DNA from 3 places in the Pantoea sp. CFCC18177 genome. Region 2 is predicted to be linked to each of the others. Evidence: predicted binding sites of a transcription regulator. Region 2 holds the regulator's gene; each other region holds the start of a gene.
The links. The regulator CRP, encoded in region 2, controls carbon source genes, mostly activating them, when cyclic AMP is high. The targets are predictions, from matches to a motif close to ATGTGANNNNNNTCACAT.

Region 1 (4,289 bases), on a different contig from region 2:
AAGCAGTGGGCTGACTTTTACCTGCTCACCCAGATCTTGCTGTAATTTCTTAAACAAGTCTGGTGGCACAACGCTATTGGTCATATCCGAGCCGCCACTGCGGTAGCGATTAATATCGCTATTTTCAGACGTGAGCGGCAGTAATATGCCCTCATCAATTACCGTGTGAGGGTTGTCCCAGTAACGTGGATTACGCTTGAGAACGATTTTCTCATTGACCACCCAATCAGCCAGCGTATAGGCACCATTCCCTACATAGTGTTGAGGCTGAGTCCACTGCTCACCCCATTTCTCAATGGCAGTACGGTACACCGGCTTCATCGCGGTGTGGGCCAGCATGTCGATAAAATAGGGAACGGGTTCTGAGAGAGTGACCTGAAGATGATGGTCATCCAGCGCCTTGACGCCCAGTTCAGTGGGAGAGGCTTGACCGGCCAGAATAGAATCAATATTGGCGATATGGGCGGCTTGCAGGTAACTGGCATAAGGTGATGCCGTTTTCGGGTCGGCCAGGCGCTGCCAGCTGTAAACGAAATCTTGCGCAGTCACAGGCTCGCCGTTGCTCCACTGAGCATTGTCACGCAAAGTAAACGTCCAGATACGGCCATGATCGTTGCGCCAGGAAGAGGCCACACCCGGAACAATTTGCCCGTTATTATCCGTCTCTACCAATCCTTCCAGTAAATTTCGAATCACATTGGACTCGGGCACACCTTCGGTTTTTTGCGGATCTAACGAGGCGACTTCGCTGCCATTGTTAATCACAATGCGCTGTGTTTCTGCCAATGGCACGCCCGCTGAAACTTCTGCTGCCTGACTGTGTGCAATTATCCCCGACAAGCAGAGCGCCAGGAGAGAAGGCGCCGCTTTTTTCGCTGCCATGCTTTTCATCAACAAATATCAACCTTAAAACATTAACCCGCTAGCGAGTAAGCAAGAAGCGTACTCATTTGACACCAGCGGATAAAAAATTTGCGATGTGCCGAAAATTATCAGAACAAATGCCCGCACGCCAAAGCCAAACAGCAAAAATGTTAGCTGATTCTCTTTTATCACGGACATGCCCACAGTAAAAGTGTTAATTTTTACACTAAAAAATCAAATAACTTAATGATATTTATAAGTAAAATGCATTTTTTGCGGGAGTTTTGTACAAGGGCAATTTTCAAGAGTACAAAATCGAAATTCATCTGTATTAGCAATCTTTAACGACACAATAAATTGATTATGGCGATTAAAGCCTTATATAAATTTCGTGAAAAACAGGCGTTAAAGAAAAAAACACTGTGACAATTATCACAAAGATAAGTGATAAAAGTGGCGGTGAGAGAAGTAATAGTAGCAAAAGTGATGCTGGAGAGGCTCTATTAAGCGAGATGAATATTTTCACCCTATTGGTGCAAATAATTCACAGATTGCACCAATATGGATCAAGGCAGGGTTATTGAAGAAAAATAACCTTTCCTTTAATTGAGCAAGCCTGGGAAAATGGCTTTCATTCCGGTGACCACAAATTCAATTCCCAACGCCATCAATAGCAAACCCATTATACGGGTAATAACGTTAATGCCGGTTTGCCCTAACACGCGCACCATTAATGGCGCTGCACGGAACAGCAACCAACAACAAAATGCAAAAATGGCAATGGCAATGGTAAAACCGATCAAATTCGGCCAACTGTGATAGCGCGTGCTCCAAACGATAGTAGAGCTGATAGCACCGGGCCCCGCCATCAAGGGTAACGCTAATGGAACCACACCAATGCTCTCACGTATCGCCGTCTCTGACTTCTCCTGCTTGTTCTGCTTGTCCTCGCCCAGCTTGCCACTGATCATCGACATCGCAATGGTCACTACCAGAATGCCACCAGCAATACGGAATGAGTCGATAGAGATACCAAACAGATGCAGGATTGCATCCCCCAGGAACAGTGACGTCCAGAGAATGATCGCCACAGCCAGATTCGCCGTGAAGTTGGTTTTATTTCGCTCAGCAGCGGCTTGATAGCTGGTCATGCTGATGAACACCGGGATGATGCCCACGGGATTGACCAAGGCAAACAGACCGACAAAAAATTTAATATAGCCGGAAAAATCAAGTAGCACAGGATTCAAAGTGAGCTCCGGAAAATGTGTGTTTAAAAAAACGCGCTTAATGTAGTGCAAAAGCCCGATGAAAAACCAGTGGGTCAGGCAGAAATTTATGCTGCCATTTTTGCCAGAATCCAGTTTATTTATCTGCGGTTAGCGTCCAGTGCACACCCTTCATCAAATCCGTCCCGGCCAGAAGCCTCGCGAAAGTTACTTTAGTTGCGAAAGTCAGTGCTGAATGGTGTCAGCTTGGATGCCAATTGATCTGCATCAAAATTCAGCTACCTCATCGGGGGTAATCTTACCGCATCGAAACTTGTTACAGAGACACAGGCTTCTTGACCAGGAAACCCTTTTAGTAAGCAACGGCAAATCACCGCCATCCTGAGCAACGTATAAGCATAGCGCGACTATACTTCTGAACTCAGGCTTGTTTACTAAAAGAGTTTAACTTCCTTCAGGAGAGTACTATGGCCGTTACTAATGTTGCCGAGCTTAATGCACTGGTTGAGCGTGTTAAAAAGGCACAGCGTGAATTCGCCAATTTTAGCCAAGAACAAGTTGATACCATTTTCCGCGCTGCTGCACTTGCCGCCGCTGATGCCCGCATCCCCCTCGCTAAGATGGCTGTTGCCGAATCCGGTATGGGCATTGTTGAAGATAAAGTGATCAAGAACCACTTCGCTTCAGAGTACATCTACAACGCCTATAAAGATGAGAAAACCTGCGGTGTGTTAGACACCGATGACACTTTCGGCACCATCACTATCGCCGAGCCGATTGGCCTGATCTGCGGTATTGTGCCGACCACTAACCCAACCTCTACCGCTATCTTTAAAGCACTCATCAGCCTGAAAACGCGTAACGGCATTATCTTCTCACCGCATCCACGCGCCAAAGACGCCACCAACAAAGCAGCGGATATCGTGCTGCAGGCGGCCATTGCTGCCGGTGCGCCGAAGGATATTATTGGCTGGATTGACGCGCCTTCTGTCGAGCTGTCTAACCAACTGATGCACCATCCAGACATCAACCTGATTCTGGCCACCGGTGGCCCAGGCATGGTGAAAGCCGCCTACAGTTCAGGTAAACCAGCAATTGGTGTGGGTGCCGGTAACACGCCAGTGGTGATCGATGAGACCGCGGATATCAAACGTGCAGTTGCTTCAATTCTGATGTCCAAAACTTTCGATAACGGCGTTATCTGTGCGTCTGAACAGTCCGTCATTGTGGTTGATTCTGTCTACGATGCCGTTCGCGAACGCTTCGCCACCCATGGCGGATATCTGCTGCAAGGTAAAGAACTGAAAGCGATTCAGGACATCATCCTGAAAAATGGCGCACTTAACGCCGCCATTGTGGGTCAACCTGCTTATAAGATTGCTGAACTGGCCGGCATTAGCGTGCCCGCCTCGACCAAAATTCTGATTGGTGAAGTGAAGCTGGTTGATGAATCTGAGCCTTTTGCGCATGAAAAACTGTCACCGACGCTGGCCATGTACCGTGCGAAGGATTACCACGATGCGGTAGATAAAGCAGAGAAACTGGTTGCCATGGGCGGTATCGGTCACACCTCTTGTCTGTACACTGACCAGGATAACCAGCACGAGCGCGTGCACTACTTCGGCGACAAGATGAAGACGGCACGTATCTTGATTAATACCCCGGCTTCACAAGGCGGTATCGGTGACCTGTACAACTTCAAACTTGCGCCATCATTAACGCTGGGCTGTGGTTCATGGGGTGGTAACTCCATTTCTGAAAACGTGGGACCTAAACATCTCATCAACAAGAAAACCGTGGCCAAGCGAGCTGAAAATATGTTGTGGCATAAACTTCCGAAGTCAATTTACTTCCGTCGTGGCTCACTGCCAATTGCACTTGAAGAGGTCGCCACTGACGGTGCAAAACGCGCCTTTATCGTGACTGACCGCTTCTTGTTCAACAATGGCTATGCGGATCAGGTCACTCGCGTACTGAAATCCCACGGTATCGAAACCGAAGTCTTCTTTGAAGTGGAAGCTGACCCAACCCTGAGCATCGTGCGTAAAGGTGCGGAGCAGATGAACAGCTTCAAACCGGATGTGATTATCGCCTTGGGTGGTGGTTCACCGATGGATGCCGCGAAAATTATGTGGGTGATGTACGAACATCCAGAAACCCATTTCGAAGAACTGGCACTGCGCTTTATGGATATCC
Region 2 (4,289 bases):
CTGGAACAGCGTGTGCCTGACTGGCTTTCAACCTATCTGGATGTGTGATCGTGATTATTCCCTGGCAAGAACTTGAAGTGACAACGCTGGAAAACCTGATTGAAACCTTCGTGTTACGTGAAGGCACCGATTACGGCGAGCAGGAGCGCAGCCTGGCGCAGAAGGTGGCCGATGTGCGCCGCCAACTGGAACGCGGAGAAGTCGTGCTGGTGTGGTCTGAACTGCATGAATCAGTGAATATCATGCCAGCGCGAGATTTTCGCGGTTAATGCACCGCGCGGCAATTCGTGGTAACAATGCTCATCGCCGGACCTCACAGGGAGTTCTGTTATGTCAGCCAGGCATCCAATCATTGCCGTTACCGGTTCCAGCGGAGCCGGTACCACCACCACCAGCCTCGCCTTCCGTAAAATATTCCAGCAGTTTGATCTGCACGCTGCGGAAGTGGAAGGTGACAGCTTCCATCGCTACACCCGTCCAGAGATGGACATGGCGATCCGTAAGGCGCGCGATCTGGGTCGTCACATTAGCTACTTTGGCCCCGAAGCCAATGACTTTGGTTTATTAGAGCAGACGTTCAAGCACTACGGAAAAACCGGTCAGGGCGAATCGCGCAAGTATTTGCACACCTATGATGAAGCGGTGCCGTGGAATCAGGTGCCGGGCACCTTTACGCCATGGCAGCCGCTGCCGGACAACACCGATGTGCTGTTCTATGAAGGGTTACACGGCGGTGTGGTGACGCAACCGCATAACGTGGCAGAGCATGTGGATCTGCTGGTGGGTGTGGTGCCGATTGTGAACCTGGAGTGGATTCAAAAGCTGGTGCGCGATACCAGCGAACGTGGGCATTCTCGTGAAGCGGTGATGGATTCGGTGGTGCGTTCGATGGAGGACTATATCAACTACATCACGCCGCAGTTCTCTCGCACCCACATCAACTTCCAGCGCGTGCCGACCGTGGATACCTCCAACCCGTTTGCCGCACGTGAGATCCCTTCACTCGACGAAAGTTTTGTGGTGATCCATTTCCGTGGTCTGGAGGGGATTGCCTACCCTTACCTGCTGGCAATGATTCAGGGCTCGTTCATTTCACACATGAATACGCTGGTGGTGCCGGGGGGCAAAATGGGGCTGGCGATGGAATTGATCATGACACCGCTGGTGCAACGGCTGATCGAAGGTAAACGGATTGAATAATCCAGAATTTCTGTAGCGGCACGATGTAAGGCGTGCATCACACCGCGCGATAAATCGCGCCGCGACAGTAGGATTACAACTCTACCACTTCATAGCTGTGGGTGATTTCCACACCTTTACCCAGCATGATCGCCACCGAACAATACTTCTCAGCGGAGAGATCAACCGCGCGGGCCACGGCTTTATCACTCAACGCTTTGCCGCTGACAATAAAATGCAGGTTGATGTGGGTAAAAATACGTGGCGCTTCTTCACGGCGTTCAGACGTGAGCTTCACCTCGCAATCGGCCACATCATTACGGCCCTTTTGCAGGATAGACACCACGTCAATCGCGCTACAGCCGCCCGCCGCCATCAGAACCATCTCCATTGGACTCGGCGCTTTATCCCCTGAATTACCGTCCATTAATACCTGATGGCCAGATGAGGATTCTCCGAGAAAGGTTAACCCCTCCACCCATTTCACTCGTGCCTGCATTATTCTTTCTCCTGAAGTGGCTATTTTGCCGCCAGAGTACGCTTTCAGTTGATAAACAGCAATCCAGACTCTTCCGCCTGTTGCTGAAGCGAGACAACAGAAGACAGCTTGCAAAAGCTGTGCTACAAACAGTGCTGAAAATATTTTCGTCGTAACAGACGAAGGCGGGAAGAATCAAAAGCGTAGCTTAAGAATCACCCGGAAATAAAACGCTCGACGATTACACCGCCTGACAGGGAAAACTGCCCCCTGTGCTTTGGGCACGATTACAATAGAGGATAATAGCGAATGGTTCTCGGCAAACCGCAAACAGACCCTACACTCGAATGGTTCCTGTCCCATTGCCATATTCACAAATATCCGTCAAAGAGCACGCTCATCCATCAGGGTGAGAAAGCGGAAACGCTGTACTACATCGTGAAAGGTTCCGTTGCGGTTCTGATCAAAGATGAAGAAGGCAAAGAGATGATCCTCTCCTACCTCAATCAGGGAGATTTCATCGGCGAACTCGGCCTGTTTGAAGAAGGTCAGGAACGTAGTGCCTGGGTACGTGCCAAAACTGCCTGCGAAGTGGCTGAAATTTCCTACAAAAAATTCCGTCAGCTGATTCAGGTAAACCCGGATATTTTGATGCGACTCTCGTCGCAAATGGCGCGTCGTCTGCAAATCACCTCCGAGAAAGTGGGCAACCTTGCCTTCCTCGATGTGACGGGCCGTATCGCGCAAACACTGCTTAATCTGGCCAAACAGCCAGATGCGATGACTCACCCAGACGGGATGCAGATTAAAATCACCCGTCAGGAGATTGGTCAGATCGTGGGTTGCTCACGCGAAACCGTGGGGCGCATCCTGAAAATGCTGGAAGATCAGAACCTGATCTCCGCACACGGTAAAACCATCGTCGTTTACGGCACCCGCTAATTTCTTATCACCCACGGCGTGATGGCAACATCGCGCCGTTTTTGTTTGCGATGAGCTGATGTGGCGCCGAATCATCTATCATCCTGAGGTCAACTACGCCCTGCGGCAAACGCTGGTGCTGTGCCTGCCTGTGGCACTTGGCTGGCTGTTTGGCGATCTGCAAAAAGGCCTGTTGTTCTCATTAGTGCCTGCCTGCTGCAACATGGCCGGTCTGGATACCCCGCATAAACGCTTTTTCAAACGTCTGATTGTCGGCGGTTCGCTGTTTGCCATCGGCAGTTTTTCGATCCAGTTGCTCACGGATTATCAGATTCCGCTGCCGCTCATACTGTTTGTGCTGCCGCTGCTGATTGGTGTCACCGGTGAAATTAGCCCGTTACATGGCCGCTTGCTGCCAGCCACCCTGATTGCCGCCATCTTTAGCCTTAGCCTGGTTGGAAGGATGCCGGTTTGGGTGCCGCCGCTGCTGTATATCGGCGGTACGTTCTGGTACGGCCTGTTTAACTGGTTTTGGTTCTGGCTGTGGAAAGAGCAGCCGATGCGTGAAACCCTGAGCCTGCTGTATCGCGAACTGGCAGATTACTGTGATGCGAAATACACGCTGCTGACGCAACTCACCGATCCTGAAAAAGCGTTACCGCCGCTACTGGCACGCCAGCAAAAAGCCGTCGATCTGATCACCACCTGTTATCAGCAGATGCATATGCTCTCGGCCAACCGCGATAACAGCCATAAGCGTCTGACGCGAGCGTTTCAGGTGGCGTTGGATTTACAGGAACACATTTCGGTGAGCCTGCATCAGCCGGAAGAGGTGCAAAAGCTGGTCGAGCAGAGCCACGCTGAGGCGGTGATCCGTTGGAATGCGAAAACCATCTCCGCGCGCCTGCGCATCCTCGCCGATGCGATTCTCTATCATCAGTTGCCGGAGCGCTTCCATATGGAGAAGCCACTCGGGGCGCTGGAAAAAATCGCGCGCCAGCACCCAGATAATCCGGTCGGCAACTTCTGTTACTACCACTTCAGCCGTATCGCACGCGTCTTACGCACGCAGAAGCCGTTGTACACGCGTGACCTGATGGCGGATCGTCAGCGCCGTCTGCCGTTCTTCCCCGCGTTGCGCAGCTATCTGTCATTGAAATCTGCCGCTTTACGCACCGCCGCACGCATCTCGGTGATGCTAATGTTCGGCAGCGCAGTCGCGCTGTTCTTCAACATTCCTAAGCCCTACTGGATTCTGATGACCATCATGTTTGTCAGTCAGAATGGCTACAGCGCCACGCGGGTGCGCATTCAGCACCGTGCGCTCGGCACCTTTGCCGGCTTGCTGATTGCGGCGGCCTCACTGCGACTGGCCGTACCCGAATCGGTCACCTTACTGTTTATGCTGGCCATCACCCTCGCCAGCTATCTGGTGACGCGCAAATATTATGGCTGGTCGATGATTGGCTTCACCGTTACCGCCGTGTATTCCTTACAGTTGCTGTCGCTCAATGGCGCACAGTTCTTATTGCCGCGCATGATGGATACGCTGATGGGCTGTCTGATTGCGTTTGCAGGCATGATCTGGCTGTGGCCGCAGTGGCAGAGCGGATTGCTACGCAGTAACGCCCATGATGCGCTGGAAGCCTATCAGGAAGCGTTGCGAATGCTGCTGGGGCCGGAACAATCGCCGGAAAAGCTGGCGTACCAA
Region 3 (4,289 bases), on a different contig from region 2:
ATGCTGGAAAAAGTGATGCCTTCCGTGGTGAGTATCAGCGTTGAAGGAAGTACCACCGTGAAAACACCGCGGATGCCGCAACAATTCCAGCAATTCTTTGGTGATAATTCGCCATTCTGCCAGGACGGTTCGCCATTCCAAAGCTCGCCAATGTGCCAGGGCGGCGGTGATGGCAGCCAGGGTGGTGGTGACGGCGGAGCCAATACGCAGCAGCAGAAATTCCGTGCGCTGGGTTCGGGCGTAGTCATCAACGCGGATAAAGGCTATGTGGTGACCAACAACCACGTAGTCGACAACGCCACCAAAATTCAGGTGCAGTTGAGTGATGGTCGTCGTTATGACGCCAAAGTGATTGGTAAAGATCCGCAATCGGATATCGCACTGATCCAGCTGCAGGATGCCAAGAATCTGACCGCCATTAAGATCGCCGATTCTGACGATCTGCGCGTAGGCGATTACACCGTGGCGATCGGTAACCCTTACGGACTCGGTGAAACGGTCACCTCCGGCATCGTGTCGGCATTGGGCCGTAGCGGCTTGAACGTCGAAAATTATGAAAACTTTATCCAGACCGATGCAGCGATCAACCGCGGTAACTCCGGTGGCGCGCTGGTGAATCTGAACGGTGAATTGATCGGGATTAACACCGCGATCCTCGCACCGGATGGCGGTAACATCGGTATCGGCTTCGCGATCCCAAGTGCGATGGTGAAAAACCTCACCGCACAGATGATCGAGTACGGCCAGGTGAAACGCGGTGAACTGGGTATCATGGGCACCGAGCTGAACTCCGAACTGGCGAAAGCGATGAAAGTCGATGCGCAGCGCGGTGCTTTCGTCAGCCAGGTGTTGCCAAACTCTGCGGCAGCAAAAGCGGGTGTGAAAGCCGGTGATGTTGTGGTGTCGATGAATGGTAAACCGTTGACCAGCTTTGCGGCGCTGCGTGCCGAAGTCGGTTCACTGCCAGTGGGAACCAAACTGCAACTGGGCCTGCTGCGTGATGGCAAACCCGTGAATATCACGGTAGAACTCCAGCAGAGCTCGCAGGAAAAAGTGCAGTCGGCCACCATTTACACCGGTATTGAAGGTGCCGACCTGAGCAATGTCGATAGCAATGGTCAGAAGGGCGTGCGAGTCGATAACGTGAAGGCGGGCAGTGCGGCGGCGCGAATTGGTCTGAAGAAAGGTGACGTGATCATGGGCGTCAACCAGCAGGCCATCGCGAACCTCGGTGAACTGCGCAAAATCCTCGATACCAAGCCATCCGTGCTGGCATTGAACGTGCAGCGCGGCGACAGCAGCCTTTATCTGCTGATGCAGTAAGGTTTTACGTTGTTAATCACAGGCGAGCTTCGGCTCGCCTTTTTTCGTTATGATCCCGCCCCGCGGTTAGCATTAGTACCACGATGCTTTGTATCAAATTGTGCAGATGTCCGTGTCGCAATGTGACGCTCGCCTCAATTCCCGCATTATCCATCCGGCTATGTGCAGTTGCACAATGTCAGGCGTGGTGGGGATGCGTATTCTGTCAGTTCCTCTTTATCTATGGAGCTATTGATGGCCACCTATCATCTCGATGCGCGACTGGCTCAGGATATTGTTGCCCGCACCATGCAAATTATTGACAGCAATGTCAATGTGATGGACGCGCGCGGCCGCATTATTGGCAGCGGCGATCGCGAGCGTATTGGCGAATTGCACGAAGGTGCGCTGCTGGTGCTATCACAGGGAAGGGTGGTGGACATCGACGAAGCCGTGGCTAAACATCTGCACGGCGTGCGGCCGGGTATTAATCTGCCTCTGCGTATCGATGGCGGCATTGTCGGCGTGATTGGTTTGACCGGGCAACCCGCGGCGCTACGTCACTACGGTGAACTGGTGTGTATGACGGCAGAAATGATGCTGGAACAAGCGCGATTGCTGCATATGCTGGCGCAAGATAGCCGCCTGCGTGAGGAGTTAGTGCTCAACCTGATTCGCAGTGAGACGCTCTCGCCCGCGTTAAACGAGTGGGCGCAGCGTTTGGGGATCGATCTCAATCAACCGCGCGTGGTGGCGGTGGTGGAAGTGGACAGCGGCCAACTCGGCGTTGATAGTGCGATGTCTGAATTGCAGCAGTTGCAAACGCTGCTCACCACGCCCGATCGTGACAATCTCATTGCCATCGTCTCACTCACCGAGATGGTGGTGCTGAAACCGGCTCTAAATGCGCATGGGCGTTACGATCAGGACGATCATCGGCGGCGTGTCGACCAACTGCTGCAACGTATGAAAGAGAGCGGCCAGGTGCGGATGCGCATCGCGCTGGGTAATTTTTTCACTGGTCCTGGCAGCATCGCACGATCCTACCGCACCGCGCGCACCACCATGATGGTGGGCAAGCAGCGTATGCCGGAACAGCGCAGCTTTTTCTATCAGGATTTGGTATTACCCGTGTTGTTGGATAGTTTACGTGGCGGATGGCAAGCTAACGAACTGGCGCGGCCGCTGGCGAAGCTGAAAACCAATGACAACAATGGATTGCTGCGCCGCACCCTGGTGGCGTGGTTCAACCATAATGTGCAACCCAGTGCCACTGCGCGGGCGCTGTTTATTCATCGCAACACGCTGGAATATCGCCTCAACCGTATTTCCGAGCTGACCGGGTTGAATCTGGGTAATTTCGACGATCGTTTATTGCTGTACGTTGCATTGCAACTGGATGAGCAAAGTTAAGTAATAGCAGCGGTTGGGAGAGGGTGATGCATGCATTGATGTCGCGGACGCTTTGGTTACTGCTGGGTTTGACGATCGCGGTGTCTTGCCGGGCACAGACGCCGGTGCTGGCATTCTTATCAGGCGAGCAGCTGCAGCAGGCGCGAGATGCACTGCACAGCAAAAGCGCGGCTCCTCAGACTTTCGCCGCGTGGCAGCAGTTGCAGCACGCGGCCGACCGCGCCCTGCACCAGCCAAACCCGTCCGTTACGCAAAAAGGGATGTTGCCGCCCAGCGGATCGCGACATGATTATCTCAGCCTGAGTGCTTACTGGTGGCCGGATAAGGCGAAGGAGGCGGGCTTACCGTGGATTCGCCATGACGGAGAGGTGAATCCTGCCAGTAAAAACGATCAAAGCGATGGTGTGCGTCTGGCGCGCTTTACTGCCGATCTGCAGACCCTCACCCTGGCCTGGTATTTTTCCGGTGAAACACGCTATGCGGCAAAAGCCCAATCCATGGCGCGGACATGGTTTATCGATCCTGCAACCCGCATGAACCCCAACCTCAATTATGCGCAGGGTGTGCCGGGCAAAGCGCAAGGCAGGCACACCGGCGTGCTGGATGGGCGCTATTTCGCCACGCGCGTGGTGGATGCGCTGTTGCTGCTGCAAGATTCCCCCGGCTGGCGAGCGCAGGATCAGGCCGCACTGCACGCCTGGTTTCGTGATTATCTGCACTGGCTGCAGCACAGCAAACTGGCACAGGGCGAACGCGATGCGCCCAACAATCACGGAAGTTGGTACGCTGCGCAGGTCGCCGGTATTGCCTGGTATTTGCAGCAGCCTGAGGTGATTAAGCAGATGGCTGCACTGACACGGCAAAAAATTGATGGGCAGATCCGTGCGGACGGCACCCAGCCATTTGAACTGGCGCGCACGCGCTCTTTCCATTACAGCTATTTCAATCTGCAAGCGTTGACCAGTGTGGCGCAGCTGGTGCAGCGAAGTGGGGCGGGAGATTTGTGGCATTACCATCAGCAGGGCGGTTCACTGATCGATGCACTGGATTACATGGCACCCTACAGCGATGACCGTAAACCCTGGCCGTGGAAAAATCGTGACCGGGTGAGCGTCAGGATGATTCCGCTGTTGTCGCTGGCGGATAACAGTCTGAAGAGCCATCGTTACCAACGCTGGATCGACCACGCAAGCTGGTCGCTTCCCGAAACATCCACTTCAAGGGTGCGGTGATGCAGGCGCAGCGTGACACCTGGCTATTGTCGTTGCCGCGGCAGCCTTAAGAGGTGGGCGTGCGTGGGCTGTGAAGCATTAAAACGGTGGACGCCTGCTGGGCGGCATCAGCATCACCCATCATGATCGCCTCATAGATTTTGCGGTGCTCGTCGAGAAAGATCTCTTGTGCGCTGGTCGGCCAGGTGAAGAAACATTTAAAGGTGGTCGCCAGCAAATTGCCGAACGGCGTAAAGAAGCAGTTATCCGTGGCGTGGAAAATAAGACGATGAAAGGCACTGTCTGCTTCCAGCCAGCGCACCAGGTCAAAAGGTTGGGCGGCGCAAACCGCGCTCATTTCGC

Region 1: the regulator CRP is predicted to act here: its motif matches at 2,349-2,366, upstream of adhE (bifunctional acetaldehyde-CoA/alcohol dehydrogenase).
Region 3: the regulator CRP is predicted to act here: its motif matches at 1,444-1,461, upstream of ACPUC8_RS08735 (CdaR family transcriptional regulator).

What each region holds. Positions count from the first base shown of each region.
Region 1 covers NZ_JBNBPL010000001.1:285,631-289,919, forward strand. The annotation lists gene ACPUC8_RS01260 (ABC transporter substrate-binding protein) at 1-891, opposite strand, end outside; gene ACPUC8_RS01265 (YchE family NAAT transporter) at 1,467-2,114, opposite strand; gene adhE (bifunctional acetaldehyde-CoA/alcohol dehydrogenase) at 2,561-4,289, shown strand, end outside.
Region 2 covers NZ_JBNBPL010000028.1:46,823-51,111, reverse strand. The annotation lists gene ACPUC8_RS22145 (hydrolase) at 1-48, shown strand, start outside; gene ACPUC8_RS22140 (YheU family protein) at 51-269, shown strand; gene ACPUC8_RS22135 (phosphoribulokinase) at 331-1,200, shown strand; gene ACPUC8_RS22130 (OsmC family protein) at 1,274-1,678, opposite strand; gene crp (cAMP-activated global transcriptional regulator CRP) at 1,967-2,599, shown strand; gene ACPUC8_RS22120 (YccS/YhfK family putative transporter) at 2,658-4,289, shown strand, end outside.
Region 3 covers NZ_JBNBPL010000006.1:202,484-206,772, forward strand. The annotation lists gene degP (serine endoprotease DegP) at 1-1,323, shown strand, start outside; gene ACPUC8_RS08735 (CdaR family transcriptional regulator) at 1,558-2,715, shown strand; partial or broken gene ACPUC8_RS08740 (alginate lyase family protein) at 2,742-3,997, shown strand; gene ACPUC8_RS08745 (FadR/GntR family transcriptional regulator) at 3,994-4,289, opposite strand, start outside.